3 regions of the Stutzerimonas stutzeri genome follow, and region 3 is predicted to be linked to each of the others. Evidence: predicted binding sites of a transcription regulator. Region 3 holds the regulator's gene; each other region holds the start of a gene.

Evidence for each region. Region 3 encodes sigma-54, which starts transcription at its own class of promoters, with help from an activator protein. Its sites were predicted from a motif close to ANTGGCATNNANNTTGCTNT; they were not measured.
Region 1: the regulator sigma-54 is predicted to act here: its motif matches at 3,393-3,412, upstream of fliD (flagellar filament capping protein FliD).
Region 2: the regulator sigma-54 is predicted to act here: its motif matches at 6,917-6,936, upstream of glnK (P-II family nitrogen regulator).

Annotation. Positions count from the first base shown of each region.
Region 1 covers NZ_CP139348.1:4,573,211-4,583,414, reverse strand. Annotated here, with positions in the region: gene fliH (flagellar assembly protein FliH) at 1-352, shown strand, start outside; gene fliI (flagellar protein export ATPase FliI) at 356-1,690, shown strand; gene SM130_RS21185 (flagellar FliJ family protein) at 1,687-2,112, shown strand; gene flgM (flagellar biosynthesis anti-sigma factor FlgM) at 2,260-2,535, shown strand; gene flgN (flagellar protein FlgN) at 2,532-2,972, shown strand; gene fliD (flagellar filament capping protein FliD) at 3,438-4,712, shown strand; gene fliS (flagellar export chaperone FliS) at 4,712-5,107, shown strand; gene SM130_RS21160 (hypothetical protein) at 5,091-5,411, shown strand; gene SM130_RS21155 (flagellar hook-length control protein FliK) at 5,411-6,553, shown strand; gene SM130_RS21150 (flagellar basal body-associated FliL family protein) at 6,590-7,039, shown strand; gene SM130_RS21145 (FliA/WhiG family RNA polymerase sigma factor) at 7,051-7,785, shown strand; gene motA (flagellar motor stator protein MotA) at 7,790-8,662, shown strand; gene SM130_RS21135 (OmpA family protein) at 8,659-9,603, shown strand; gene SM130_RS21130 (hypothetical protein) at 9,645-10,127, opposite strand; gene SM130_RS21125 (transcriptional regulator) at 10,124-10,204, opposite strand, start outside.
Region 2 covers NZ_CP139348.1:4,159,730-4,169,933, reverse strand. Annotated here, with positions in the region: gene rep (DNA helicase Rep) at 1-908, opposite strand, end outside; gene SM130_RS19325 (putative bifunctional diguanylate cyclase/phosphodiesterase) at 1,155-2,792, shown strand; gene betT (choline BCCT transporter BetT) at 2,830-4,803, opposite strand; gene SM130_RS19315 (YifB family Mg chelatase-like AAA ATPase) at 4,934-6,430, opposite strand; gene SM130_RS19310 (accessory factor UbiK family protein) at 6,466-6,726, opposite strand; gene glnK (P-II family nitrogen regulator) at 7,124-7,462, shown strand; gene SM130_RS19300 (ammonium transporter) at 7,501-8,817, shown strand; gene SM130_RS19295 (ammonium transporter) at 8,942-10,192, shown strand.
Region 3 covers NZ_CP139348.1:3,706,841-3,717,044, forward strand. Annotated here, with positions in the region: gene SM130_RS17075 (STAS domain-containing protein) at 1-44, opposite strand, end outside; gene SM130_RS17080 (MlaC/ttg2D family ABC transporter substrate-binding protein) at 37-684, opposite strand; gene mlaD (outer membrane lipid asymmetry maintenance protein MlaD) at 696-1,154, opposite strand; gene mlaE (lipid asymmetry maintenance ABC transporter permease subunit MlaE) at 1,154-1,951, opposite strand; gene SM130_RS17095 (ATP-binding cassette domain-containing protein) at 1,944-2,759, opposite strand; gene SM130_RS17100 (KpsF/GutQ family sugar-phosphate isomerase) at 3,033-4,007, shown strand; gene SM130_RS17105 (KdsC family phosphatase) at 4,007-4,531, shown strand; gene lptC (LPS export ABC transporter periplasmic protein LptC) at 4,540-5,112, shown strand; gene lptA (lipopolysaccharide transport periplasmic protein LptA) at 5,099-5,644, shown strand; gene lptB (LPS export ABC transporter ATP-binding protein) at 5,644-6,369, shown strand; gene SM130_RS17125 (RNA polymerase factor sigma-54) at 6,515-8,023, shown strand; gene hpf (ribosome hibernation-promoting factor, HPF/YfiA family) at 8,098-8,406, shown strand; gene ptsN (PTS IIA-like nitrogen regulatory protein PtsN) at 8,414-8,878, shown strand; gene rapZ (RNase adapter RapZ) at 8,894-9,751, shown strand; gene SM130_RS17145 (HPr family phosphocarrier protein) at 9,766-10,038, shown strand; gene pmbA (metalloprotease PmbA) at 10,091-10,204, opposite strand, start outside.

The sequences.
Region 1 (10,204 bases), 870 kb from region 3:
GCAGGCGCGCCGCGAGGAGCTGCTGGAGCTGGTGCAGAAGGTCGCACGGCAGGTGATTCGCTGTGAGCTGACCCTGCATCCGACCCAGTTGCTGACCCTGGCCGAGGAGGCGCTCAACGCCATGCCGGGAGACCAAGAAGAGGTGCGTATCCACCTCAATCCGGAAGAGTGCGCGCGTATTCGCGAGCTGGCGCCCGAGCGGGCCGGCGCCTGGCGCCTGGTGCCGGACGACAAGCTGGCGCTCGGCGAGTGCCGCGTGCTGACGGCGCAGGCCGAAGCTGATATCGGCTGCCAGCAACGCCTGGACTCGTGCATGGAAACCCTCGCCGAACACATCACGGCGCAGGGCTGACCGATGGCCCTGCGCGACAGCTTCCGCCTCGACGAGGCCCTGCGCTCGCTGGACAACGTGCAGTTGGCCAAGGTCAGCGGGCGGTTGGTGCGTGTCTCCGGCATGCTGCTGGAAAGCCTCGGCTGCCAGCGCATGACCGGTCAACGCTGCTATGTCGAGCAGGGCGACGGCAGCATGCTGGAAGCGCAGGTGGTGGGCTTCAATCGCGATATCACCTACCTGATGCCGTTCAAGAAACCGGTCGGTCTGACGGCCGGTTCGCGGGTATTCCCGGCGCCGGATGACGCCAAGCTGCACATCGATGAGTCCTGGCTGGGGCGTGTGGTCAACGGCCTCGGCGAACCGCTGGACGAACTGGGCAAGCTCGGCGGGCGCGACCCGTTGCCGACCGAGCTGCCCTCGGTCAATCCGCTCAAGCGCAAGCCGGTCAGCGAAGCGCTGGATGTCGGCGTGCGCGCGATCAATGCCACCCTGACCCTGGGCAAGGGCCAGCGCGTCGGCCTGTTCGCCGGCTCCGGCGTCGGCAAGAGCGTGCTGCTGGGCATGATTACCCGGCAGACCAAGGCCGATGTGGTGGTGGTCGGGCTGATCGGCGAGCGTGGCCGCGAGGTGCAGGAATTCCTCCTGCATTCGCTCGGCGAGGAGGGCCTGAAGAAGGCCGTGGTGGTGGTCGCGCCGGCCAACGAATCGCCGCTGATGCGCCTGAAGGCCACCGAACTCTGTCACAGCATCGCCGCCTACTTCCGCGACCAGGGCCACGACGTGCTGCTGCTGGTCGATTCGCTGACCCGCTATGCCATGGCCCAGCGCGAAATCGCCCTGGCCCTCGGCGAGCCGCCGGCGACCAAGGGCTACCCGCCATCGGTGTTCGGCATGCTGCCGGAGCTGGTGGAGAGTGCCGGCAATGGTGCCAGCGACAACGGCAGTCTCAGCGCCATCTATACGGTACTGGCTGAAGGCGACGACCAGCAGGATCCCATCGTCGACTGCGCGCGGGCGATTCTCGACGGCCACATCGTGCTCTCGCGGCGCCTGGCCGAAGCCGGACATTACCCGGCCATCGACGTGTGCGCCTCGGTCAGCCGCTGCATGAGCCAGGTCGGACAGCCGGCGCACCTGGGCGCGGCGCGCCAGCTCAAGGAGTGCTACAGCACCTTCGAGAAGATCAAGGAGCTTATCCCGCTCGGTGGCTACACGCCGGGCGCCGACATCAAGACCGATCGCGCGGTGCAGCTGGCGCCGACCATCGAGCGCTTCCTGCGTCAGGACGTCGGCGAGGCCGCCGAGCTGGAAGCCAGCGTTGCCACCTTGCAGAACATCCTCGGGAAACCGCGATGAAACAGCAGATCGAGACCCTCGGCCGCCTGGCCAGCCTGCGCAGCCACCGTGTGCGGCAGATGCTCGGCCGCGTGCAGTACCAGCAGAACCTTTGCCAGCGCTACCGCAACAACATCACCGGCCTGAGCCGCCTGTGCGGCTTTTCCGTGCCGATGAGCACACCACTGCAGCGCGACAACCAGCAGCGTTACAAGGCCACCCTGTACAAGATGGTGGAGCTGCAGCGCCGTGAGTTGGCGGTTGCCGAGCAGGCGCTGGAGCGTATTCAGCGCGAGCTGCTGCAGGCCATGCGCAGCGAGAAAGTGGTCGAGCACATGATCGATGACAAGATGCAGCAATGGCAGCAGCTGCTTGCGCAGCAGGAGCAGAAGATCCAGGACGGCCTGGCCGCGCAGAGCTGGTGGCGTAATCGAATGGCCTGAGTTTTTGCGATGGGGCTGGGTAAGGGGCAGAATCGACCGGCGCAGCAACGTCGGACGCACCGTCCATCCGTGCCCTGCAGAATAGATTTAAGGTTTTCGCCCAAGCGGTCGCCTCTTTGGCTGTAACCACCGAGTTGGAACGCAATCATGGAAATCAGCCGGCATTTCAAGCCCGCCCTGACACCGGCCGCCGAGGCCAGCACCAATCGCCAGCCCGCTGCACGCCCTGCGGCTGAAGCGCTGGTGCGCCAACCTGCCAGCCTTCCGCTGGAGCAGATGCATGACGCCCTGCGCGCTATGCCGGAAATCGACCTCGACCGGGTTGCGGCGATCAAGCAGGCCCTGCAGCGCGGTGAGATCTCCAGCGATCCCGCCGAGCTGGCCGGCAGCATGCTCGCCTACCACCGCGGAAGCGATGCGTGAACCAGCGCGACAAGCTGCTTGCGGTCGTCGCCAGCGACCTTGTGCAGGATTGCGAGGATTACCTGGCCCTGCGCGATCTGATGCAGGCGCTCTACGCATTCCTGCTCGAGCGTGACAGTGTAGAGATTGATCGACTCAATCTGCAGATCACCACGCGCGTCGAAACCATCGGCATGCGGGCCCAGCGCCGGGCCAAGGTGCTGAGTGCCTTCCGTCTGCAGGCCGATGCCGAGGGCATGCAGCGTCTGCTCGGTTCCTACCCTGCCGAGCAGGCCATGCGCCTTACCCAGTCCTGGCAGCAACTCGGGGCACTGGCCTGTCAGTGCCAGCAGATCAACGAGCGCAACGGCAAGCTGCTGGCCATGCATCACGAGATCCTCGGCCAGCTGCTGGCGGGTAGTCATGATGCGCGGCTCTATCAGCCACAGATGTACTAAGCCCATAGGGCGTAATACGTGATTTGTTCCAACTCTCGTATCCATCACCCGGAGCTGCTGTAGCCCGCTTGCTCCTGAATGCTTGTGGGAGCCGTGCGCGGCCGCCGGTTGGCATGCTGTCCGGCACCTGCCGGCGCCACAGTTGCTGAACGCAACAGACTCCGGATGCTGTTCGCCGAGCGCCCGGGTTGGGCTCCGCACGAGCGCCCGAGGACCATCGGCGAGAGTCTCTCAACCTTCCCGCCGATATTTTGCAATGCGCCTTAAGCGCTCCCCCTCAAACCGTCGCCTTTACCCAGAGATGTTGCGCCGCATAGCCAGGCGGAAACGGCATTTCCCCGTTTCCCCATAAGGCTGCCAGGCGGAAGCGTTTCTTCTGCGTCATGTGGATTAAAACGCTTATAAATCAACCATTTGTGAATTGGCACTCAACTTGCTCTACAGAGCACAGGAAGGGGATCGGTAATGGCGATAGATTCGAATTACATAAAGCAGATGTCGACGCAGCTGGCGACCTACGAAGTTCAGTCTTCGCTGGACCGGCTCAATCGCAACGAAAGCAACTACAAGACTCAGCGTGATGCGCTGAGCAAGTTGCGCACCTCCCTGACGACCTTCAAGTCCGCCGTCTCCGGGTTGAAGACCGGCAAGGCGACCATGCTGGTCAACAGCGCCACCACCAGCCAGGAGGGCTACGTCAGTGCCACGGTCGGTGCCAAGGCGCAGGCCGGCAGCTATCAGTTCTATGTCGAGCAGCTGGCCAGCAAACAGCAGGTGGCGGTGCAGGGGCTAGTCGACGGCAGCCTGAGCGGCACGTTGACGCTCAAGGGGCAGGATTTCGATCTGAGCGGCTACGCCACTCTCGACGACGCGGCCAAGGCCATCAACGCCACTGCCTACCTCGGCGTGCAGGCCACGCTGGTGCGCAGCAATGGCCAGGTCAACCTGGTGCTGACCAGTGCCGAAAGCGGCGCCGCCAATGCGTTCGCTGTTTCATTGAGCCCCGATTCGAGCGGCACGACCACCGATCTGTCAGGCGCGGCCGATGCGCGCATTCGTATGGGTGGCAGCTTCAATGGTGCAGACGGGATCGAGCTGACCAGCTCGAGCAACACCTTCGACAACGTCATCGAGGGCGTCAGCCTGTCGGTCAGCAAGGTGCACAAGGACGGTGATGCGGCTCTGACACTCAACATCGACCAGGACAAGAGTGCCACCAAAGGCAAGGCGCAGAGCTTCGTCGATGCCTTCAACGCCCTGATGACCAGTTTCGATTCACTGACCGCCAGCGGCAGCGACAGCAGCGCCCGCGGTGTGTTGGCGGGCGACTCCAGCGTGCGCGCCATCGAAGGTCGCCTGAATACGCTGCTGCGTACCGATTTCGGCGGCAACAGCCTGATCAATTTTGGTATCAGCGCCGATCGCAACGGCAAGTTGACCATCGACACCGCTCGCTTCGAAGCCGCCGTAGCGAAGGATCCAGCCGGTTTCGAAGCGCTGTTCACCGGCAAGGACAACCTGCTCGACAGCATCGACAAGACCGTCGCCAGCTACACCTCCAGTACCAACGGCATGTTGAAGAACCGCATGGACACCCTGGACATGAACCTGCGGCGCGCCAACGAGCAGTTCGACAAGCTGCAGCAGCAGTACGACAGCCATTACTCCCGCTACCTCAAGCAGTTCACCTCCATGATGCAGACCATGCAGAACATGGAGCAGACCTTCGGAATGTTCTGATGACCTACCTCCCCAACGACAGTTACGACAGCTACCGCGCGGTGGATCTCGAGGCGCGTGCCGCTTCGGCGTCGCCCTATGAGCTGGTGCTGGTGCTGATGGATGGCCTGCTCGACGAGCTGGCCCGCGCGCGCGGCCACATCGAGCACAAGCGCTACCAGCAGAAGGGCGCCTCGCTTGAAAAGTGCATGAACATCCTCAACGGTCTCAATGGCGCGCTGGATGAGGAAGGCGGTGGCGAAGTCGTGCAGGGACTGGCGCGGCTCTACGAGTACTGCATCTACCGCCTGTCCGACGTCAGCGTGACGCTGTCGCTGGAAGGGCTGGACGAGGTGGTGAACCTGCTTGGCACCCTGCGTGAAGGTTGGGAGGGTGTCAGTGCCGCACGCAAGTGATGAGCAGCGCTTGCGGGCGTTGCACGGACGGCTGGCCGCGGCAGTGCAGGCCCAGGACTGGCGCGCTGTTGGCGAGGTCGACCAGGCGATCCGCCAATGCCTCGAACAGCTCCCGCGCGTGCCGCAGGATGAGTCTGTAAAGGCCGCCAGGCAGCAGCTCAAGCGCTTGCACGGGCAGGCGTTAAAGGCGTGTGGCGAGGAGTGCGAGCGCTTGCGCCTGCTGCTGGTGAATCACCTGGAGTACGCCGAAGGGCGTTCGGCCTATCAACGAATCGACATGTACCAGGCGGGAGACGGCAGGTGATGCAGTTGATCTCGGCTTCGGCCCCAGCCGCAGTGGCGGAAGCGTTGACGCAACCGCCGCGTCCGGCCTCGCTAAGCGGTCATGCGGCTGCGCGAGCGGCAGACGGCCAAACCGGCTTCGCCATAGATTTTCGTGCGCGCATGCTGGGTGCAGCCGCGGATCTGGACATGGATACGCTGCCACAGCTCCCGGCGGAGCAGGACCCGCTGTTGCCGTCCGCGCTTGTGGAAATGGTTGCCGAGGCGGGTATCGACGAAGCTGCCGAGCAAGGTCCGGCCGAGCAGTGGCTGCTGGGTATGCTCGATCAGCAGCAGGTGCAGGTTCAGGCACGTGAGGCGGCGGTTCAACTGGGCTGGCCAGTGGCGCCCCAACCATCAGACGCCGCGCCAGATGGCCAGGCCGCCGAGGTCATCGAAGCACAATCGCAGGGCCGGGTGACCCCGTTGCCCGCTGGCCTGCCGGGCCAGCAAGCGACCGAGCAGCTCGCCGACCGGCTGATGCCCGCTGCACCGGTCGTGCGTCCGGCCATCGAGCCCGGTGCAGCGTTGAGCCTGCTGGCCGTCGGTGCAGCAGGAAGCGATCTCGGCGCAGACCTGCCGGTCGAGCAACTGCGGGAACTCGCCAGCATTGATGATGGCAGCCAGTCAGTGCCGCTGTTGTCTGATCGCCCGGCTAGCAGCGTAGCTCAGGGCGCCGAACGCCTGCTCAAGCTGCAAGCACCGGAGGCCAAGTGGGGCGAGCAGATGCTCCACGCGCTGCGCGAACACGTCGAAATCCAACTGCAGCAACGTCAGCAGAGCGCGACCATTCGCCTCGACCCGCCCGAGCTGGGCAGCATGGAGATCCATCTCAGCCATGAGTCCGGTCGCCTCACCGTGCAGCTCAGTGCAGCCCATGCAGATGTGGCGCGCCTGCTGCAGCAGACCAGTGACCGTCTGCGCCAGGAGCTGGTGGCGCAGCACTTCGTACAGGTCAACGTGCAGGTTGGTGCCGACGGCCAGTCGGGCCGTCAGGGTCAGTCGCAGCCAGGGCATCAAGGCGATGCGGTACTCGCCGCAACCACACCGGCGAGCGCAGCCGTGCCAGGGGCTGGAACCGGGCGTTCGGCCGGTCGCGGCAACGATGTACTGGTCACGGTCTGACCGGCTCAACTTCAACTACAGGATTGTGAATTGGTTATGTCGACGCCCCGTCTGGTTCTTCTGATGCTGCTCCTCAATGTCATCACCGTTGCCGGTGGGGTGGGTGCCGCCTACTGGCTGCTCAAGCCCGGCATGGCTGGCGGCGAGGTAGTCGCCGAAACCATCGAGCCGGTGGAGTACCAGTTCTATCCGGTATCCAAGGTCATCGTCAGCCTGCGAGGGGATGGCCGCGAGCGTTATTTCGTGCTCGACCTGGCGTTGCAGGCGCAGGCATCGGACGAGCCGAAGAAGTTCGAGCAAGTCGAGCCGCTGGTGCGCAACTCGGTGGTCAGCTACCTCTCTGGGCTGAAGTTCGCCGACCTGCGCGCCATGCCGATTGGCGAACTGCAGACACGTCTGGAGGAAGCATTGTTCGCCGACTTTGCCAGCAAGAATGCCGTGGTGCCGTTCCGCCATGTCCTGGTCAACAAGATGATCGTTCAATAAAGGCCCGCGCCATGAACGCCACCTGTTCCGTCGACTACTACGCCGCCAGCCCGGCGAGCCCCGCTCTATTCGCTCCGGGCGCCGAACAGCGCTGGCTGATGCAGTATCTGCCACTGGTCAAGCGCATCGTGCGCCAGCTTTCGCTGCAGGCGAATCAGGTGCTCGACCGCGAGGACATGGAGCAGATCGGCATGATCGGGCTGCTTGAAGGCCTGCGCCGCTACGGCGAACCGGACGAGCAGTTCGGCCGCTTCGCCGCCTTGCGCATCCGCGGCGCCATTCTCGATGAGCTGCGCCGTCAGGACTGGCGGCCACGTCAGGTCAGACAGCAGGCGCACAAGGTGCGCGACGCAATTCGCGAGCTCACCCGTCAGCTCGGCCACAGCCCCAGCGACGAGGAGATCAAGGCATTCACCGGGCTGAATGAAAAGGATTACCAGGCCTTCCTCTGGGCCGACTCGTCCGAAGCCATCGAGAGCCTCGATGAGCTGTTGCAGAGCGGCCATGAACATTTCCCCGACACTGCCGAGCTGTTCGAGGAGCGTTTGATCAAGGAGCGCCTGCTTGCACAGGCGCTGGCGCGGCTGGACGAGCGCGAACGGCTGGTGCTCACGCTGTACTACCAGCACGAACTGAGCCTGAAAGAAATTGCCCTGGTGCTGGAAGTCAGCGATGCCCGGGTCTGTCAGTTGAGCAAACAGGCAATCGGCAAGGCCTGCCGATTCCTAACCGAGAGAAGTCAGTAACGTCATGCAGAAAGTAATAGGTGCGTTCATCATCATCGGTTGCGTGCTGGGCGGCTACGCCATGGCCAACGGCGACATGCGCATGCTCTGGCAGCCGGCCGAGGTCGTCATCATTGTCGGCGCGGCACTCGGTAGCCTGGTCGTGGGTAACCCGAAAGAAGTGCTGATCGAGATGCTGCATCAGATCAAGGGCGTTTTCGCCTACCAGCGCCGCGGCGAGGAATTCCAGCGCCAGTTGCTGATGCTGCTTTATGAACTGCTGGAGATGGTCGACGTGGGCGGCCTCAAGGTGCTCGATTCGCACATCGAGGAGCCTGACCAGAGCGACCTGTTCCTGCGCTATCCGCTGATCCTTCAGGAAAAGAACCTGATGGCCTTCATCGCCGACAACTTCCGCCTGATGGCCATGGGCAAGATCACGGCCCATGAGCTGGAAGGCTTCCTCGAGCAGGAACTCGAAGCCATGGAACACGCCCTGCTGCAGCCGGCGCGTTCGCTGCACAAGATCGGTGAAGCGATGCCGGGTTTCGGGATTCTCGCGGCGATCATGGGCATCATCATCACCATGGGCAGCATCGGCGGCAGCGTCGCGGAAATTGGCGCTCATGTGGCTGCGGCGCTGGTCGGCACCTTTCTCGGCATCTTCTTCTGCTACTGCCTGATGGAGCCTCTCTCCAATGCCATGAGCCAGCGCATCAAGACCGAGCTGTCGGCGCTCGAATGCGTACGCACCACGCTGGTCGCCCATGTTGCCGGCAAGCCCACGCTGCTGGCGGTGGACGCCGGCCGCAAGCTGATCGAGCAGGACGTCAAGCCCGCTTTCCGCCAGCTGGAAAAATGGGTCACCCAGTATGAGGAAGAAAGGGACGCCGCATGAGAAGCAGAGGCAAGGGCGGCGCAGGCGGCGAGCACGAGATCATCATCAAGCGTCGCGGCAAGAAGGGCCACGACGACGAACATGGCGGTGCCTGGAAGGTGGCCTTCGCCGACTTCACCCTGGCGATGATGGCGTTGTTCATGGTGCTGTGGATCATTCAGCCGCAGATGAACCTGACCAATCCGGCTTTCGGTGAGCAGGAGAGCAATCCGCTGGTCGATGGCGGTGCCGGGATCTTCGATGGCACCAGCACCTCGCCGCTGGAACTCGATGGCGTGCCGGTGCGACAGGCGCGGGATGAGGATGAGCCAGAGCGTCAGCGTGTCGAGACTGCGGGAAGGGAGGGCGAAACATCCGAGGTCGGCAGCCGCCGCTATGCTTCGACGGCCGAGCTGCAGGCGTTGGCGGCACTGATGCAGGAGGTTGCCGGGCAGGTTGATGCCTTGGCGAACCTGGAAGTCGACGTGGTGCCGCAGGGGCTGCGTATCCTGATCAAGGATGACCAGCAACGCTTCATGTTCCAGCGCGGCAGCGCCGTGCTCAATCCGCATTTCGCGCGGCTGCTCGGTGTGCTGGCTGGCGTGCTGGCCAAGGTCGAGAACAAGTTGATCATCAGCGGCCACACCGATGCCACGCCGTACCGGCTGCAATCAGGCTATGACAACTGGAATCTGTCCGGTGACCGCGCCTTGCGTGCGCGCAACGTGCTGGTGGGTGCCGGCTTGCCGAGTCGGTCGGTATTGCAGGTTACCGCGCAGGCGGACGTCATGCCCCTGCGCCCTGATACGCCGGAAGACGGTGCCAACAGACGGGTGGAAATCCTTTTGCTGACCGATTCGGCGGAGTCGCTATACAAGGAGCTGTTCGGCGACAGCTACGGCAAGGTGCGTTTCTCCGAGAAGGGCGCCAGCTACAGCGGCCCGGATGGCGCCGGGATTTGATCATCGCACGCGGCGCACGGCTGCCCGTGCGCTGCTTGGTGTCAGCGATGAGCAACCAGATGATCGGCGCAGTAGACCTGTTGTGTTTCGATGCCATAGAGGCAGGCGCCCACCTGCTCCAGGGTGATGCGTGCACCTTTGTGTTTGCCATAGAACAGATTGAAGATCAGCTCGTCATCCAGTTCGCTGGCAGCGCTTAAGCCGCTGATCTCGCCTTGCTCAACGATCAGTCGCGCACGACCGAGAAAATCGGTTTCGACCCGGCCGGACGCTTCGGCGATGGCTTCGCTGTTGCGTGTCATGGAATAGAAGCGACCGTCGGTGAACACCACGCTCTGGCTGACCGGAGACAGCTGACCATTGCTAAGCAGTACCTGGCCAGTCGAGGAATATCGTCCGTCGAGGTTGGCGCTGTAGTTGGTGGTCGTGCCCATCGCAACGAAGGCCCATAGCGCCAATGCAGTCGGCACCATCACGCGCAGCATGCGTTTGCTCGCCGTGCCGGTCTCGAAAGAGGAATTCATCGCAGACACCCTTGCAGTGTTTCGTTCGGAATCGCGTTCACTTGGCTACGGTGAACCTTCAGCCAGTTGATCCGGCC
Region 2 (10,204 bases), 450 kb from region 3:
CACAGCTGCTTCTCGAACACGTGCGGGTTGTTGGCAATCAGCACGTTGGCGCATTTGAGGATACGGCTGGTGGAGCGGTAGTTCTGCTCCAGCATCACCACCTTCAGCGAGGGGTAATCCTCTTTCAGCAGCATCAGGTTTTCCGGGCGCGCGCCGCGCCAGGCGTAGATCGACTGGTCGTCATCGCCAACCACGGTGAACTGGTTGCGCATGCCCACCAGCAGCTTCACCAGCAGGTACTGGCTGGCGTTGGTGTCCTGGTATTCGTCGACCAGCAGGTAGCGGATGCGGTTCTGCCACTTCTCCAAGATGTCGGCGTGCTCCTGGAAGAGTTTCACCGGTAGCAGGATCAGGTCGTTGAAGTCCACCGCGTTGTACGCCTTGAGCGTGCGCTGGTAGTGCAGGTAGACGATGGCCGCGGTCTGCTCCTTGGGGTTGCGCGCGTTGGCCAGAGCCTCGTCGGGCAGGATCAGGTCGTTCTTCCAGCTGTCGATGTAGTTCTTGATCTCATCCGCACCGTCGTCGCCGGAATACTCCTTCTGCATGATGTCGGTGAGCAGCGCCTTGATGTCACCGTCGTCGAAGATCGAGAAGCCGGGCTTGTAGCCCAGGCGCGCGTATTCCTTGCGGATGATGTTCATGCCCAGGTTGTGGAACGTGGACACGGTCAGGCCGCGTGCCTCGCTGCCCTTGAGCAGGCTGCCGACACGCTCCTTCATCTCGCGCGCGGCCTTGTTGGTGAAGGTCATGGCGACGATGTGACGGGCCTGGGTGCCGCAGTTCTGCACCAGGTGGGCGATCTTGCGGGTAATCACGCTGGTCTTGCCGGAACCGGCGCCGGCGAGCACCAGCATGGGGCCGCCGACGTAGTTCACGGCTTCCTGCTGCCGAGGATTGAGTCGGGACATGTCGTTCAGGTCATTCGAAGCGGGGGCGGGAGTTTAACAGGCTGATGCACCGATGCTGGCCCGTTACATGCTCAATAAAATGCCGATCGTCGTGCTTGGGGCTTGGCTGAACGAAATAATGGATTAGTCTTGTCGGCGCTGCAGGGAGCACAGGCTGGTTGCACAGGGATCGCGCGGGAATAACAGGCGCTTGGCGCCTTCAAACCAATCGAGTCCGGAGGCCGCTTGCCAGCGCCTGTCCAAACCATGCCGCTGTTGCTGGTGGCGCATCGGCCCGACTGGGCCGAGCGGCTGCACGCCTGCCTGCAGCGCTCGCGCAGCCAGGAACGCCTGATCGTCGCGCCTGATTGGGATGCGCTCAGCGAACAGCTCGAGTCGCCCTGCCTGCTGTTGGCCACGCCGCAATGTCAGCCGCCCGCCGGGCGCTTCCCCTGGCCCCTGATTCTGCTGCTCGATGATGAACCGGCGCTGCTGCCGGACGGTGCGGTCGACTGGCTGGTGGCGGATCAACTGAGTCCCGAGGTATTGCGCCGCTGTTTGCGCTACGTGCGTGAGCGCTGCAACCTGCAAGGTACATTGCAGAGACTCGCCGAGCAGGACCCGCACACCGGTATCGTCAACCGTCAGGGCTTCCAGGCGCTGCTGCGCGATGCCCTGGCCGAGCACCAGGAACAGGGCCTGGTGCTGGGGTATCTGGATCTGGATAACTTTCGCCACGTCAACGATGCACTCGGCCACCAGGCGGGGGATCGGCTGATCCTGCAGGTGGTTGCGCGGCTGAAGGCGCAGCTGGAGGTCGGTGACATGCTGGCGCGGCTGGGTGGCGACGAGTTCGCCCTGCTGCTCGATACCCGCGACGAACCCGAGCGCGCCGAGGCGGTTGCCGATCGCATTGTCGAAGCCCTGGCAGAGCCCTATTGGGTGGAAGGCGAGAGCCTGATGCTCGGTTGCAGCATCGGGCTGGCGCGCGCTGGCGAGGGTATCAAGGCCGATCCGCTGCTCTGGCATGCGCAGATCGCCATGCGCCAGGCCAAGGCGAGCCAGGGCTGTACCTGGTGTTTCTATGACGAACAGGTCAGTCGCAGCGCACGCAGTCTCGCCGATCAGGAAGGCGAACTGCGCCGCGCCCTGCGTCGCGGTGAGCTGGAGCTGCACTACCAACCGCGCCTGTGTCTGGAAAGTGGCCGCATCGTCGGGCTGGAGGCACTGGTGCGCTGGTTACACCCCGAAAGGGGGCTGCTGGCGCCGGACGCCTTCATTCCCATGGCCGAGGAGAGCGGGCTGATCGTGCCGCTCGGCTACTGGGTAATCGCCCGGGCGCTGCGTGACCTGCAAAGCCTGCATGATTCCGGTACAGATTCACTGCACATGGCGATCAACCTGTCGTTTCGCCAGTTTCAGGACAGCCAGCTGCTGCCGACCCTCAACCGGCTGATCGACGAGCGCGGCATCGATCCGCATTGGCTGGAATTCGAACTTACCGAAACCGCGGTGATGCGCCGTAGCGAACAGGTACAAACCGCCATGCACGCGCTGGGCGAGCTGGGTGTGCGCTTCTCGCTGGACGATTTCGGCACCGGTTTTTCGTCGTTCGTGCACCTGTCCAGCCTGCCGATCACACTACTGAAGATCGACAAGAGCTTCGTCGCCGGCATGCTCGTGCGACCAGAGAAACTGCAGCTGGTGCAGGCAATGGTCGGTCTGGCACACAACCTCGACCTCGAGGTGGTCGCCGAGGGCGTCGAGACCGCTGAACAGCTCGAGCTGCTGCGTCAGTTCGGCGCGCAACAGGTGCAGGGCTATCTGGTCAGCCAGCCGCTGCCATTGGCCGAGCTGCTGAGTTTCATGAGCGCCGAGCGGCTGGCCGCGGGTGTCGCGCAGTGATCGGAGCGTCCTGGCCATGCCAGGACGCTGACCCGATTCAGCGGACCATGTGCAGGAAGTGCATGTGTTTTTCGTACTGGCCGAGGATGTCGCTGATGACGTCTTCGCGGCTCCAGCCCATCACGTCGTAATCCTGACCGCCTTCCTTCAGATGCACCTCGGCGCGGAAGTACTTGCGCTCCTCGCGCTCGTCATCCTCGTTGCTGGCGACGAAGCTGGGCATCGCGTAGGCGCGTGGGCGGACCTCGTAGATGAAATCCGGCTCGCCATCATGGGTAATCTCGAAGCGCAGGCGACGATCCTCGCCTTCGCTGATTTCAACCACGTAGCCCTGCTTGCGCATTTCTTCGGCGATGTCGTCGTAGGCCGGGCGCACCACTTCGGTGATGAAGCGCACCACATGGGCGCGCCGCGGGAACAGCATCAGCGTGCGTAGCCGACGCTGCCAGCCACCCGCGCTGCGTGGCGCGCTGGGTGAGGTGCTCAACGCTTGGTAGCGCAGGCCCTGCTTGGTGGCATCCAGGCGCAGCGCCTTGAGCAGGCCCCACATCGAACAGAGCAGCGCAATGGTGAAGGGCAGGGCGCTGGCGATGGTGGCGGTCTGCAATGCGGTCAGACCGTCGGCGAGCAGCAACGCGATGGCCACGCCGCCCATGGAGGCCGCCCAGAAGATCCGTTGCCAGACCGGCGTACCCTGCTGCCCGCCGGAGGCGAGCATGTCCACCACCAGTGCGCCGGAATCCGCCGAGGTGACGAAGAACACCACCACCATGATGATGGCGATCAGCGAGATGAAGCCTGAGAAAGGGAAGTGCTCGAAAAAGGCGAACAGCGCCAGCGAGCTGTCGCGCTCGATGGCTTCGCCGAGGCTGGTCACGTGCTCCCAGAGGATCATGTGAATCGCGGTGTCGCCGAACACGGTCATCCACAGCAGCGTGAAGGCGGTCGGCACCAGCAGCACGCCGGTGACGAACTCGCGAATCGTCCGGCCGCGCGAGATGCGCGCGATGAACAGGCCAACGAAGGGCGACCAGGCCAGCCACCAGCCCCAGTAGAACAGCGTCCAGCCGCCGATCCAGTCGTTCGGCTCGTAGGCGTAGAGGTTGAAGGTCTTGTCGACGATATCCGACAGGTAGCTGCCGGTGTTCTGCACGAAGGTCTGCAGGATGAACACCGTCGGCCCGGTGATCAGCACCAGCAGCAGCAACAGCGCCGCCAGCGTCAGGTTCAGCTCGGACAGGCGGCGCACGCCTTTGTCCAAGCCGGTGACCACGGAAATCGTGGCCAGCAGTGTGGTCGCGATGATCAGCCCGATCTGCACAGGTACCGAGATCGGCAGGCCGTAGAGGTGGTTCAGTCCGGTGTTGATCTGGGTGACGCCCAGGCCCAGCGACGTGGCGACCCCGAGTACCGTGCCGATGATGGCGAAGATATCCACGGCGTGACCGATCGGTCCGTAGATGCGCTCGCCGATCAGCGGGTAGAGCGCCGAGCGCAGCGTCAGCGGCAGGCCGTGGCGATAGGCGAAGTAGGCCAGGATCATCGCCACGATGGCATAGATCGACCAGGCATGCAGGCCCCAGTGGAAGAAGGTGATCTTCATCGCCTCGCGCGCCGCCAGCGTGGTGCCGCCTTCACCGGTGGGGGGCGCGAGGAAGTGCATCACCGGCTCGGCGACGCCGAAGAACATCAGGCCGATGCCCATGCCGGCGGAGAACAGCATGGCGAACCAGGTCAGCGCGCTGTAGTCCGGTTCGCTGTGATCCGGGCCGAGCTTGATATCGCCGTAACGGCTGAACGCCAGTAGCACCACCATCAACAGGATGAGTGCGACGGCGAGAATGTACAGCCAGCTGACGTTGGCGATGATCCACGCTTGGGTATCGCCGAACAGTGTTTGCGCGTGGCGCTGAAAGGCGACGCTGTAAATCACCAGCGCCAGGATGATCAGTGCCGAGCCGTAGAAGACCGGCGCGTTTAGGTGGGAAGACGAGGGCTGTTTTGCCTCCATGCTGCGCTCCTTCGGGTTGTGTCTGGGGAGTGGCCGCCTGTGGCGAAAGCCAGCCAACTTAACACAGTCCGCTAAAAGCGGCGGTTATCCGCGGCCGCTTGGTGCTAGCCGAAGCCTGCGCCAGAGCGGCTCAGGCCTGGTTGCCGGGCCGGTATTGCAGCGCTTCGGCGAGGTGCTGGCGACTGATGCTCGCGGCCTGCTCCAGGTCAGCAAGGGTGCGTGCGACCTTGAGCAAACGGTGCGCTGCGCGCAGCGACAGCGCCAGCCGCTCGCAGGCGCGTTCCAGCCAGGCCTGGTCCTCGGCCGTCAGCTGACAATGGCTGCGCAGACCGGCGAGGTCGAGGAATGCATTGGCGCAGCCTTGGCGGGCCAGTTGCAGCTGCCTGGCCTGGGCCACCTGCGCGGCCAGCACGGCGCTGCTCTGCCCGGTTTGCGGTGGCGCATTGAGCGCCGTGGCTTCGCGCGCCACGGTCAGGTGCAGGTCGATGCGGTCCAGCAGCGGGCCGGAGAGCTTGTTGCGATAGCGCTGGATCTGGTCTGGCGTGCAGCGGCAGCGGCCGTTGGGGTCACCGAGATAGCCGCACGGGCAGGGGTTCATCGCCGCCACCAGCTGGAAGCGCGCCGGAAAGCGCACCTTGTCGCGAGCCCGGGCGATGACGATATGACCCGACTCCATGGGCTCGCGCAGGACTTCGAGTACCTTGCGATCGAACTCCGGCAGCTCGTCGAGAAACAGCACGCCCTGGTGCGCCAGAGTGATCTCGCCTGGCTGCGGGCGGCTGCCACCACCGACCAGTGCCGGCCCCGATGCGCTGTGATGGGGCTGCCGAAAGGGCCGCTGCGGCCAATGTTCGAGAGGACTGTGGCTGGCCACCGAGTGGATGGCGGCGACTTCCAGCGCCTCCTGTTCGTCCAGCGGCGGCAAGAGACCTGGCAGGCGACTGGCCAGCAGCGTTTTGCCGGTCCCTGGTGGGCCCGAAAAAAGCAGGTTGTGCGCCCCGGCCGCGGCGATCAGCAGCCCGCGTTTGGCGGCCTGCTGGCCTTGCACTTCAGCCAGGTCGGGGTAGGGCTGGATCTGTCGCAGCAGGCCCTGGGCCACATAGGGTTGCAGCGGCGTGACGCCGTTGAAGTGCGCGGCGACCTCAAGCAAATGCTCGGCGGCATAGACCGTTAGTCCAGACGCGAGGCTGGCTTCCTCGGCGTTGGCTCGTGGCACCAGCAACGCACGGCCGGCAGCACGAGCGGCAAGAGCGGCCGGCAACGTGCCCTGGATCGGGCGCAACGCGCCGGACAGCGCCAGTTCGCCCAGGCATTCCAGCTTGTCCAGACGCTCGGCGGGCAGTTGGCCGCTGGCGGCGAGAATGCCCAGAGCGATGGCCAGGTCGAAACGGCCGCCATCCTTGGGCAGATCGGCCGGTGCGAGATTGAGCGTGATACGGCGGGGCGGAAAGTCGAAGCCGGAGGTGAGGATGGCGCTGCGTACGCGGTCCTTGCTCTCCTTCACTGCGGTTTCCGGCAGGCCGACCAGCGCCAGAGCCGGCAGACCGTTGGCCAGGTGGGCTTCAACGGTCACCGATGGCGCTTCGACGCCGATCTGAGCGCGGCTATGAACTATGGCCAGGGACATTCGATCACTCCTTGATCGTGTCGCGGCCCGGTCTGTCAGGACACGGGCGGCGTTAGTTTTTCTTCCATTTCGGCGACCTTGGCTTCGAGCGCTTCGAGGCGGGCGCGGGTGCGTGCGAGCACCACCATCTGGCTATCGAACTCATCGCGGCTGACTACGTCGAGCTTGTTCAGCGCGCCCTGCACCACGCCCTTGAGTTGGGCTTCGAATTCACCACGTGGCAGCGGCGTCTCGCCGTTGAACAGGCGCGAGGCCTGGGAGCCGATGGCATCAAGAAAAGCTTTTGGCGGCAACATGAAAAACACCTGTCATTGAACGGGGCGCAGTGTAGCACGCGACTTTTTTCGTCTATCTCACGACGCGTGCACAAAAAATGAGCAGCACGCAGTGCACGGTCGCACCAATAAGGTGCGTCGCCTGCCCTGAACCGCCCGTCGGACTGCCGTTCCACAGGTGAAACCCGCACAACCATGGGGTTCGCACAAAGCTGGCATCGAAACTGCTTTGTCCTCAGCGACGCATGCACCAACCGGTTGCGGTGCATCGGTGATTCGCGACGCTTTGTCGGAGAGATTGGTGGTGTCGGACAGCTGCTCGGCAACAGCCGGAGCGTTACAAGAGCCAGACACTGAGCTTAGACTTGAACCGGGTTCGTACTTCTGGGGCAAGTCCACCTAAACGGGAGAAGTTTTCATGAAACTAGTCACTGCCATCATCAAGCCGTTCAAGCTGGACGACGTGCGCGAGTCGCTGTCGGAAATTGGCGTTCAGGGCATCACCGTCACCGAAGTCAAAGGCTTCGGCCGTCAGAAGGGCCACACCGAGCTGTATCGCGGTGCCGAATATGTCGTCGACTTCCTGCCGAAGGTAAAGATCGATGTAGCCATCGCTGACGATCAGCTCGATCGCGTCATCGAGGCCATCACCAAGGCGGCCAACACCGGCAAGATCGGTGACGGCAAGATCTTCGTGGTCAACCTGGAACAGGCCATCCGCATCCGTACCGGCGAAACCGATACCGACGCGATTTAAGCAGCACCTCCGAACCCCCACGCCCCAGGAGTAAAACCATGACTCTGCGAAAATTCGCAGGGCTAGGAGCCCTTTTGTCTCTGATAAGTCCAGGCCTGGCCCTGGCGCAGGAGGCAACGCTGGATTCAGGCGACACGGCATGGATGCTGACGGCCACTGCGCTGGTGCTGTTCATGACCATCCCTGGGCTGGCGCTGTTCTACGGCGGCATGGTCCGCTCGAAGAACATTCTCTCGGTGATGATGCAGTGCTTTGCCGTCACCGGCCTGATGAGCATCCTCTGGATGGTCTACGGCTACAGCCTCGCTTTCGATACCACCGGGATGGAAGCGGGCGTCACCAACTTCAATTCCTTCGTTGGCGGTCTGGACCGCGCGTTTCTTAGCGGCCTGACGCCGGACAGTCTGGTCGGCGCCTTCCCGGAAAGTGTCTTCATCACGTTTCAGATGACCTTCGCCATCATCACCCCGGCGCTCATCGTCGGCGCCTTCGCCGAACGCATGAAGTTTTCCGCGATGCTGGTGTTCATGGGCGTCTGGTTCACGCTGGTCTATGCACCGATCGCGCACATGGTCTGGGGCGGCGATGGCGGCCTGATGTGGGACTGGGGCGTTCTCGACTTCGCCGGTGGCACCGTGGTGCACATCAATGCCGGTGTCGCCGGTCTGGTGGCCTGCCTGGTGCTGGGCAAGCGCAAGGGTTATCCGACCACACCGATGGCACCGCACAACCTGGGCCTGACCCTGATCGGTGCGGCCATGCTCTGGGTCGGCTGGTTCGGCTTCAACGCAGGCTCGGCTGTCGCCGCCAACGGCACCGCTGGCATGGCCATGCTGGTTACCCAGATTGCCACCGCGGCGGCTGCGCTGGGCTGGATGTTCGCCGAGTGGATCGGCCACGGCAAACCCAGCGCGCTGGGCATCGCCTCCGGTGTAGTGGCCGGTCTGGTTGCCATTACGCCGGCGGCCGGCACTGTCGGTCCGATGGGTGCGCTGGTCATTGGTCTGGTTTCCGGAGTGGTCTGCTTCTTCTGCGCCACCAGCCTGAAACGCAAGCTCGGCTACGACGATTCGCTGGATGCCTTCGGCGTGCACGGCATTGGCGGCATCGTCGGTGCGCTGCTCACCGGCGTCTTCGCCGCACCGATGCTGGGCGGTTTCGGCGAGGTGGAGAACATCGGCCTGCAGCTGTGGATTCAGTTCAAGGGCGTGCTCTTTACCGTGGTGTACACCGCAATCGTCACCTACCTGATCCTCAAGGCGATCGATCTGGTGATGGGCCTGCGGGTCAACGAGGAGCAGGAAACCATCGGTCTGGACCTCAGCCTGCATAACGAACGCGGCTACAACCTGTAACCCATTTCAGCGCAGACCCCGGAGCCAACCCGGGGCCAACCCAAAAGCGGCGCAGATCACCGGAGCGGCATGCGGTGGCCTGCGGACCGAATAGCGCACACAGCGCGACAGCAAGAGGTGACACATGGATAGCACTGCATTGATACCCGTCCAGTACGGACTCGATACCTTCTACTTCGTGATCTGCGGAGCGCTGGTGATGTGGATGGCGGCAGGTTTCGCCATGCTCGAAGCCGGGCTGGTGCGGGCGAAGAACACTGCCGAGATCCTCACCAAGAACATCGTGCTCTACGCGCTGGCGTCGGTCATGTATCTGCTGGTCGGCTACTACATCATGTACTCCAGCCCGGAAGGCGGCATCTTCCCGAGCCTGGGTTTCCTGATCGGTGACGAGCATGCGGTCGACCTGGTCGCTGCCGGTGGCGAGGACGCGCCTTACTATTCCGCCCGCGCCGACTTCTTCTTCCAGATCGTCTTCGCTGCGACCTGCATGTCGGTGGTTTCCGGTGCCGTGGCCGAGCGCATGAAGCTGTGGGCCTTTATCGCCTTCGCGGTGGTCATGACTGGCTTCATCTACCCGGTTCAGGGCTTCTGGAAGTGGGGCGGTGGCTTCCTCGACGCGGCTGGTTTCCTCGACTTCGCAGGCTCCGGCATTGTGCATATGGCCGGTGCGGCTGCCGCTCTGGCTGGTGTCCTGCTGCTTGGTCCGCGTAAGGGCAAGTACGGTGCGAACGGTCAAATCAACGCCATTCCCGGTGCCAACATGCCGCTGGCGACCCTGGGTGCCTTCATCCTGTGGATGGGCTGGTTCGGCTTCAATGGTGGCTCGCAGCTGAAGATGAGCACTATCGAAGACGCCAACGCCGTCGCTCAGGTGTTCGTCAACACCAACATGGGCGCCGCTGGCGGCCTGATCGCGGCGCTGATCACCGCGCGTCTATTGTTCGGCAAGTCCGACCTGACCATGGTGCTCAACGGCGCGCTGGCTGGCCTGGTGGCGATCACCGCCGAGCCCCTGACGCCGAGTGCCCTGCAGGCGACGCTGATCGGTGGCGTCGGCGGTGTGCTGGTGGTGTTCAGTATCCTTGGCCTGGACAAGCTCAAGCTCGATGACCCGGTCGGTGCGATCTCCGTGCACGGTGTCGCCGGCATGTGGGGCCTGCTGGCCGTGCCGCTGACCAATGCCGATGCCACTTTCGGTGCCCAGCTGCTGGGCCTGGTATCGATCTTCCTTTGGGTCTTCATCGCCAGCCTGATCGTCTGGAGCATCATCAAGGCAGTGATGGGCCTGCGTGTCAGCGAGGAAGAAGAATACGAAGGCGTGGATGTGGTCGAGTGCGGTCTGGAAGCCTATCCGGAGTTCACTCGCCAGTAACGATTCGCTGCT
Region 3 (10,204 bases):
CGCAGCTGGCCTTCGCCAGCGCGCTCGATTCGCGCCTCACTCATCGCCGACAGCCTGCTGCCCGGCATCAGTGTCCTTGGCACGCGCCACCACTTCAGCCCAACCGTCGATGGTCTTGTCCAGATCGCCGCCGTTGCGCTGCATGGAGTCGGCGAACTGATCGCGGAACAGCTTGCCGATGTTGATGCCATTAATGATCACGTTGCGCACGCGCCACTCGCCTTCGTTGACCATGGTGTAGGACACCGGATAGATCTCGCCTTGGCGCCCTACCACTTCCATGCCGACGCTTGTGCGTTTGGCATCCTGCTTGCCGCTCGGCGGCAGCACGCGAATCTGCTGATTGTTGTATTCCAGCAGAGCGTTGCCATAGAACTGCATCAGACTGCGCTTGAAGTTTTCCTGAAAGCGCGTCACTTGCTCAGGCGTGGCGTTGCGTGAGTACTTCACCGTCATGATGCTGCGCGAAATGCCTTCGGCATCTACCACAGGCCCGAGAATTCCATTGAGCGACTCATAGAAAGCGGCCGGATCGTTGCGGTATCGCTCTTTGTTGGCCTTCAGGTCGGCCAGCAACTCGTCAGTGGTCTGCTGGATCACCTGATGCGCGGTTGGCGCAGCGTGGGAAAACAGCGGGAACGCGACCAGCAAAATCAGCAAGCCGCGACGCAGGGCAGTCATCATGAACATCTCCTTCAGTCTCTGTTTACCGAGTTGAGCAGGAACTTGCCGATCAGATCCTCGAGCACCAGTGAGGACTGGGTATCCTGAATGGTGTCACCATCCTTCAACAGCTCGTCGTCACCACCTACGCTGACGCCGATGTATTTCTCCCCGAGCAGGCCAGCAGTCAGAATCGAGGCAGTGGAGTCAGCTGGCAGAATCTTCACATCCTCCTGGATCTCCAGCGTCACTCGACCGGTATAGCTGTCGCGATCCAGATCGATCGCAGTGACCTTACCGATGGTTACGCCAGCCATGGTCACCTTGGATCGGACAGTCAAACCGGCAATATTGTCGAAATAGGCATACAGCTTGTAAGTATCGGTGTTGCCTACGCTCAGCCCGCTAACGCGCAGCGACAGCAGCAACAAGGCCAACAGGCCGGCAAGCAGGAACAAGCCGACACCAATCTCCAGTGTGCGGATACGCATCAGAAATCTCCAAACATCAACGCGGTCAAAATGAAATCGAGGCCGAGCACGGCCAGCGAGGCGTACACCACGGTACGGGTGGTGGCACGGCTGATACCTTCAGAGGTCGGCTCACAGTCATACCCTTGGAAAACCGCAATCCAGGTGACCACTAACGCGAACACTAGACTCTTGATGACGCCATTGAGCACATCAGAGTGGAAGTTGACGCTGTTCTGCATGTTGGCCCAGAACGAACCTTCGTAGACCCCAAGCCAGTCCACTGCGACCATCGCGCCACCCCAGATACCGACAACATTGAAGATCAACGTCAACAGCGGCAGCGAAATGAAGCCGGCCCACAGGCGCGGCGCGATGATGTACTTGAGCGGATCGACGCCAATCATCTCCAGACTCGAGAGCTGCTCGGTGGACTTCATGTTGCCGATCTCGGCTGCCAACGCCGAGCCGGCACGACCAGCGAACAGCAATGCGGTGACCACCGGCCCGAGTTCACGCAACAGGGTCAAGGCAACCATCTGCCCGACGGCCTGCTCCGAGCCGTAACTGCTGAGAATGCTGTAGCCCTGCAGCGCCAGAACCATCCCGATGAAGATACCGGACACCACGACGATCGCCAGCGAGAGCACGCCAACCGAATACAGCTGCTTGACCAGCAACGAAAAGCCGTTGCGCAGGCCACTTCGGCCAAACAGGACATGCACCAGGAAAATCGTCGAGCGCCCAAGCGCCGCGAGCACATCCAGGCCGGCCCGCCCCAGCAGGGCGATCCGATCCAATAAGGAACGCTTACGCATCGGGGCCTCCCAGTAGGTCATCAGCGTAGGTCGGCGCAGGAAAGTGGAACGGCACCGGCCCGTCCGCAGAACCTTTCATGAACTGACGAATGCGTGGATTGGTCGATTCCATCAGTTCCGCAGGCGTACCTTGACCAAGCACCTCAGCGTCGCCCACTACATAGATGTAGTCAGCAATGGAGGCGGTCTCGGCCAAGTCATGGGAGACCACGATACTGGTAATACCCAAGGCATCGTTGAGCAAGCGGATCAGCCGCACCAGCACGCCCATGGCAATCGGGTCCTGCCCGGCGAAGGGCTCGTCATACATCAGAATCTGCGGATCCAGGGCAATCGCCCGCGCCAGCGCGACGCGCCGCTTCATGCCACCAGAGAGCTCGTCGGGCATCAACTCTATCGCGCCGCGCAGGCCCACCGCCTCGAGCTTCATCAGCACGATGTCGCGAACCATTTCGTCGGGCAGCTTGGTATGCACCCGCAGCGGAAACGCTACGTTTTCGAATACGTCCAGGTCGGTGAACAGCGCACCGCTTTGAAACAGCACGCCCATCTGCTTGCGCATATCGAACAATTCGCTGCGCGACAGGCTCGGCAAATTGTTGCCGGCCACCCAGACCTCGCCTCGCGAAGGCATCAGCTGGGCGGCAATCAGCCGGAGCAGTGTCGTCTTGCCACACCCGGACGGCCCCATGATGGCCGTGACTTTCCCTCGCGGGATGGCGATATCGACATTATCGAAAATACTGCGCTCGCCCCGCATGAAGGACACTCCCTTCAGCTCGACGGCGAAGCCGTTGTTGGCGCTCATCTGGTCTCCTTGCATCAGTCTGCGAAACAGACGATTCCCGATGACGCCGGGATACTTTCTGTCCTGACCGTTTTCGGCGGCGCACTATAGCACCGCGCCTAAAGCCGCCCAACAGATGAGCGTTTCAGCAGATGACTAGCGACATGCCGTTCAGGCTCGGTTCAGCTAATACTGACCAAATCGGCTACCTGCCACGGGCCACCGAGATTTCCATCAGCACAACCCGCTTTCTCGCTATAATCCCCGCCTTTTAATCGGACGACCTTGCCAGTTATGAGCCAGAGCAGCCAATTGATCGAAACCGCACAACGCACCATTCGTCTCGAGATTGAGGCGGTTGAGCAGCTGAATGCACGTATCGATGCCTCTTTCGTAAAGGCCTGCGAGCTCATTCTTGCCTGCAAAGGCCGGGTCGTCGTCGTCGGCATGGGCAAGTCCGGCCATATCAGTCGCAAGATCGCCGCGACCCTGGCCAGCACCGGAACCGCTGCGTTTTTCGTGCATCCAGCCGAGGCCAGCCATGGCGACATGGGCATGATTACCCAAGACGACGTCGTGCTGGCGCTATCCAACTCCGGCACCACCAGCGAGATCGTTACCCTGCTGCCGCTGATCAAGCGACTCGGCATCACGCTGATCAGCATGACCGGCAATCGCGACTCGGTCCTGGCCCAAGCTGCCGCGGTAAACCTGGATGCCAGCGTCAGCATCGAAGCCTGCCCGCTGAATCTCGCGCCGACCTCCTCCACCACCGCCAGCCTGGTACTGGGTGATGCGCTGGCCATCGCGCTGCTGGAAGCGCGCGGGTTCACCGCCGAAGATTTTGCTTTCTCCCATCCGGGTGGAGCACTGGGCCGGCGCCTGCTGCTCAAGGTCGAGCACGTGATGCACACAGGCGAACGCCTGCCCCGAGTGCTTCGTGGCACCTCGCTGCGCGACGCCTTGCTGGAAATGACCCAGAAAGGCCTGGGCATGACCGTGATCGTCGAAACGGACGGACGACTGGCCGGAATCTTCACCGACGGCGACCTGCGCCGCGCCCTAGATAAAGGCGTGGATGTGCGCCAAACCAGCATCGACGAGGTGATGACCGTTCACGGCAAGACCGCCAATGCGGAAATGCTTGCGGCCGAGGCGCTGAAGATCATGGAAGACCACAAGATCAGCTCCCTGGTCGTTATCGACGAAAGCGAGCTACCGGTCGGCGCCCTGAACATGCACGACCTGCTGCGCGCGGGGGTGATGTAATGCACGAGCATCTACTGCAACGCGCCCGCGACATCCGCCTGGCAATCTTCGATGTGGATGGCGTCCTGACCGACGGTCGCCTGTACTTCCTTACCGACGGTAGCGAGTTCAAAACCTTCAACACGCTGGACGGTCACGGCATCAAGATGCTGATCAACTCCGGCGTGCGCACTGCGATTATCAGCGGACGCAAGACGCCGGTAGTGGAGCGTCGCGCGCAGAACCTGGGTATCCAGCACCTGTACCAGGGCCGCGAGGACAAGCTGGTCGTGCTCGACGAACTGCTGGCCGAGCTTGGCCTGAGCTACTCTGAGGTGGCTTATCTCGGCGACGACCTGCCGGATCTGCCGGTGATACGCCGTGTCGGCCTCGGCATGGCGGTCGCCAGTGCCGACTCGTTCGTCCGTGAACATTCACACGGCGTAACGCAGGCGCGCGGCGGCGAAGGTGCGGCACGCGAGTTCTGCGAACTGATCATGCGCGCCCAGGGCACCCTGGCCGCTGCGCAAAACGCCTACTTGTAGAGGTCCGGATGCTCCGCAAACTGCGCCTTGCTGCCCTGCTGACCCTGATCGCCGCCCTGCTGGTGGCTATCGGCTACTGGAATATTCGCCCGGAAAGTTTCATGCAGCAGCCTCCCGCTGCCGCTGCCGAGACGCCTGATGTCGATTTCTACGTGATCAACTCACGCACGGTGCAGTACCAGCCGGACGGTAAGCGCAACTACGAACTGACGGCCGACAAGCTCGAGCACATCAAGGCCAGCGATATCAGCCTGCTGACCAAGCCCGACCTGATGTCTTATCGCGGTACCGAGTTGCCTTGGCACGTGCGCAGCGAGCGCGGCGAAGTATCGGCCGAGGGCGACGAGGTCCTGCTGATCGACAAGGTCCGGGTCGAGCGCACGGACACCAAGGGCCGGCCGACAATTCTTACCACCAGCCGCCTGACGGTATGGCCGGATAAGGATTATGCCGAGACCAACCAAGCCGTTAGAATCGTGGCCGCCAATGGTGTGACCACCGCAACCGGCATGAAAGCGTACATGGATGACGGCAGGATGCTCCTGCTGTCCAACGTAAGAGGCCAGCATGAGCTGCGTTAAGACTCTCCCCCTCCTGCTCGGTTTGAGCGCATTCTGGCTCGGCGCCAGCGCTTGGGCGCTTCCCGAGGATCGTGAACAGCCAATCCGCGTACAGGCCGACTCCGCCGAACTCGATGATCGACAGGGCGTTGCGGTATATCGCGGCGACGTGGTCATAACCCAGGGCACGATGAAGATTACCGGCGACACGGTAACCATCACTCAGAATAACAACGGCGACGTCGAGGTCTTCACCTCTATCGGCAAGCCTGCCTATTACGAGCAGAAACCAGCGGCAGACAAGGAAATCGTCAAGGCTTATGGCCTGACCATCCAGTACTTCGCTGCCAACGAGCGAATCGTGCTGATCGACCAGGCCAAGGTCGTTCAGGAGGGCAACACCTTCGAAGGCGAGAAGATTGTCTATGACACCCGCCGCCAGATCGTAAATGCCGGCCGCGCCAGCAACGCAGACGTCACCACGCCGCGACCACGCGTCGACATGGTCATCCAGCCGCGCAAACGCGACCAGGCCGCGGAGCAGCCGCAGTAATGGCCGTCCTCAAAGCCCAGCATCTGGCCAAGAGCTACAAAAGCCGTCAGGTCGTGCGCGATGTCAGCCTGTCCATCGAGAGCGGGCAGATCGTCGGCCTGCTCGGCCCGAACGGTGCCGGCAAGACCACCTGCTTCTACATGATCGTCGGGCTGGTAAACGCCGATCAGGGACGCGTGCTGATCGATCAGAACGACGTCACCCACCTGCCGATGCACGGCCGCGCGCGCGCCGGCATCGGTTACCTGCCGCAGGAAGCGTCGATCTTTCGCAAACTCTCGGTTGCCGACAACATCATGGCCATTCTCGAGACACGCAAGGACTTGGATCGCAGCGGCCGCCAACAGGCGCTGGAAGGCCTGCTGCAGGAATTTCACATCAACCATATCCGCGACAGCCTCGGCATGAGCCTGTCCGGTGGTGAGCGTCGCCGAGTGGAAATCGCCCGCGCGCTGGCCACAGCGCCGAAGTTCATCCTGCTCGATGAACCCTTCGCCGGGGTTGACCCGATCTCGGTCGGCGATATCAAACAGATCATTCACCATCTCAAGGCCAAGGGCATCGGCGTGCTGATCACTGATCACAATGTCCGTGAAACGCTGGATATTTGCGAAACCGCCTATATCGTCAATGACGGACAACTGATCGCCGAAGGCGATGCACAGACGATCCTCAGCAACCAGCTGGTCAAGGAAGTCTATCTGGGCCACGAATTCCGCCTCTGAGGCGGTTTTTTTGCTCAGCTCGGCAAATCGGCTCTAGGCAAAGGCTTCGTCGGCAGGCATATAATTTGCTTTCGCTGGCGCCCTGGGCGCGGCATGTCGGAATGGGCGCGGTTGCGCCGGCATACAAGGTTCGAAGTCCTCTGCCATGAAACCATCGCTAGTCCTGAAGATGGGCCAGCAGCTGACGATGACACCGCAGCTGCAACAGGCCATACGGCTCCTCCAGTTATCCACCCTCGATCTGCAGCAGGAGATCCAGGAGGCGCTGGATTCCAATCCCATGCTTGAGCGTGAAGAAGACGGCGACGACTTCGACAGCTCCGATCCCATGGCCGAGGCCGTTGACCGGCCGGGCGAAACCGGCATCGAGAAGAGCAGCAGCCAGGAAAGCACCTACGAGGAGCCCTCGCACAGCGGTGAGAGCGCGGAAGACGGCGACTGGGGTGAGCGCATTCCTAGCGAGCTTCCGGTCGACACGGCCTGGGAAGACATCTACCAGACCAGCGCCAGCAGCCTGCCCAGCAACGATGACGACGAGTGGGACTTCACCAGCCGTACATCGAGCGGCATCAGCCTGCAGAGCCACCTCCTGTGGCAACTCAACCTTGCGCCAATGAGCGACACCGATCGATTGATCGCTACCACGCTGATCGACTGCATCAACGACCAGGGCTATCTCGAGGAGACCCTGCAGGAGATCGTCGACTCGTTCGACCCGGAGCTGGAAGTCGAACTCGACGAGGTTGAGGTCGTCTTGCGGCGCATCCAGCAGTTCGAGCCGGCCGGCATCGGTGCCCGCGACCTGCGTGAATGCCTGCTCCTGCAACTGCGCCAGTTACCCGACCGAACGCCATGGCTGTGCGAGGCCCAGCGCTTGGTCGGCGAATACCTGGATATCCTTGGCGGCCGCGACTACAACCTGCTGATGCGCCGCATGAAGCTCAAGGAAGACGAGCTGCGCCAGGTCATCGAGCTGATCCAGAGTCTGAATCCTCGCCCGGGCTCGCAGATCGAGGCGAGCGAACCAGAATACGTGGTCCCCGACGTGATCGTGCGCAAGCACAACGATCGCTGGCTGGTCGAACTGAACCAGGAAGCCATGCCGCGCCTGCGGGTCAATGCGCAGTACGCCGGTTTCGTTAAACGCGCCGACTCCAGCGCAGACAACACCTTCATGCGCAATCAGTTGCAGGAGGCGCGCTGGTTCATCAAAAGTCTGCTCAGCCGCAACGAAACCCTGATGAAGGTCGCCACCCAGATCGTCGAGCATCAGCGCGCTTTCCTGGAACATGGTGACGAGGCAATGAAGCCGCTGGTCCTGCACGATATTGCCGAAGCGGTGGGGATGCACGAATCGACAATTTCTCGCGTAACCACGCAGAAATACATGCACACGCCGCGGGGCATCTACGAACTCAAATATTTCTTCTCCAGCCACGTCAGTACGGCTGAAGGCGGCGAATGTTCGTCCACCGCGATCCGCGCGATCATCAAGAAGCTGGTCGCCGCGGAAAACCAGAAAAAGCCGTTGAGCGACAGCAAGATCGCTGGTTTACTGGAGGCGCAGGGCATCCAGGTGGCCCGCCGCACAGTTGCGAAGTACCGCGAGTCACTCGGTATCGCACCGTCCAGCGAGCGCAAGCGTTTGCTGTGATCGGCCCCTGGTCGAACTGCCCCGGCGGCAGGCCTACCAACCTGCTCTTCGCACAAGGCAAAGGAGATAGCAGTATGCAAGTCAACATCAGCGGTGTTCATCTGGAAGTAACAGACGCCCTGCGTGACTACATCGAGGAGAAGTTCGACCGGCTTGCTCGCCACTTCGACCGCATCATCAGTGTTCAGGTGATTCTGCAGGTCGAGAAGCTCAAGCAGAAAGCCGAAGCAACTCTGCACGTCGCCGGCCGCGAAGTGGTGGCCATTGCCGATCATGAAGACATGTACGCTGCGGTCGACCTTCTGGTCGACAAGCTTGATCGCCAGTTGATCAAGCACAAGGAGAAGCAGCTAGACCACACACAGGGCGCTGTCACCCGCTGACTCCAATATGATCCGACTCGAAAACATCCTCACCCCCGGACGTTCCCTTGTGGACGTCCCGGGCGGTAGCAAAAAACGCGTCCTGGAACAGATCGCCAAGGTGATCGCCCAAGACCTCATCGATCTCGACTCCCAGACCGTGTTCGAAAGCCTGATTGCCCGGGAAAAGCTCGGCTCCACCGGCTTTGGCAATGGAATCGCCATTCCACATTGCCGCATGGTCGGTTGCAGCGCTCCGCTGAGTGCCGTGCTGCGCCTGGAAACACCTGTGGACTTCGACGCCATTGACGGCGCACCGGTGGATTTGCTGTTCGTTCTGCTAGTTCCTCAAGCCGCTACGGACGAGCACCTTGAACTGTTGCGCCAGATCGCCAGCATGCTCGACCGAGAAGATGTACGCCAAAGGCTGCGCGAGGCGCCAACCAACCAAAGCCTCTATCAGGTCGTAGTCGACGTGCAGAGCGGGGCCTGACGAAGTGGGCAATCGATGCGGCTGATCATCGTAAGTGGGCGCTCAGGCTCGGGCAAAAGCACCGCGCTGAACGTGCTTGAGGACAACGGCTTCTACTGCATCGACAATCTGCCTGCCGGGCTGCTGCCAGAACTCGCCGAGCGCGCTCTGCTGCATACCGAGCTGCTGCACCCGCAGGTCGCCGTATCGATCGATGCGCGCAACCTGCCCAGCCAGCTCAAGCGCTTTCCGGAACTGCTCGAAGAAGTCCGCGCCCGGCACATCCTGTGCGATGTGCTCTATCTCGACGCCGATGATGAAACCCTGCTCAAGCGCTTCTCGGAAACCCGCCGGCGTCACCCACTGACCAACGAAACCCGCTCGTTGGCCGAGGCGATCCACGACGAAGAGTTGCTGCTGGCAGCGATCATCGATCATGCCGATCTGAAGATTGATACCACGCATCTGAATCTCTACCAGCTGCGTGACGTGCTCAAGCTGCGCCTGCTCAACAAACCGGAGCCAGGCACGGCGTTTCTGATCGAGTCATTTGGATTCAAGCGAGGCATGCCCGTCGATGCCGACCTGGTATTCGACGTGCGCTGCCTGCCCAATCCGTACTGGAAAGCAGAGCTACGGGACTTTTCAGGCCTCGACCAACCTGTAGTCGACTATCTCGCCGCTCAAGCCGATGTGGAGGAAATGTTCCAGGACATCCACGCCTATCTGAGCAAATGGCTGCCGCGGTTTGCCGCCAGCAACCGGGCATACGTCACCATCGCCATTGGCTGCACCGGCGGGCATCACCGTTCGGTCTATCTGGCCGAACGGCTGGGCAAGGCCCTCAGAGAGCCGCTGAAAAACCTGCAGGTCCGTCATCGGGACCTCGCTTAGGAATACCTGTACTCATGCCCGCCCGCGAAGTAACCATCATCAATAAGCTCGGTCTGCATGCTCGCGCTGCAGCCAAGTTCGTAGCCGTAGCCAACCGCTTCCCCTGCAGGATCCGCGTTGGCCGGTGTCCCGACACGCTGGTGGACGGAAAAAGCATCATGGCCGTCATGATGCTTGCGGCAAGCAAAGGCACCTCCGTGCACCTGCATACCGAAGGTGAGCAGGAAGACGAAGCCCTGATTGCGCTGGCCGCACTGATCGACGACTATTTCGAAGAGGGCGAGTGAAACGTTGTGCGAGGCAGCGCGAACCGTTTCCGGCCGCGCCAGCGCACTCGCCTCACTTACCGGCGACCATCATCCGTTCGATCAGCACCGAGCCTGTGCGTACATTGCTGCGCGTTTCCACATCACAACCCACCGCAACGATCTGACGGAACATGTCGCGCAGGTT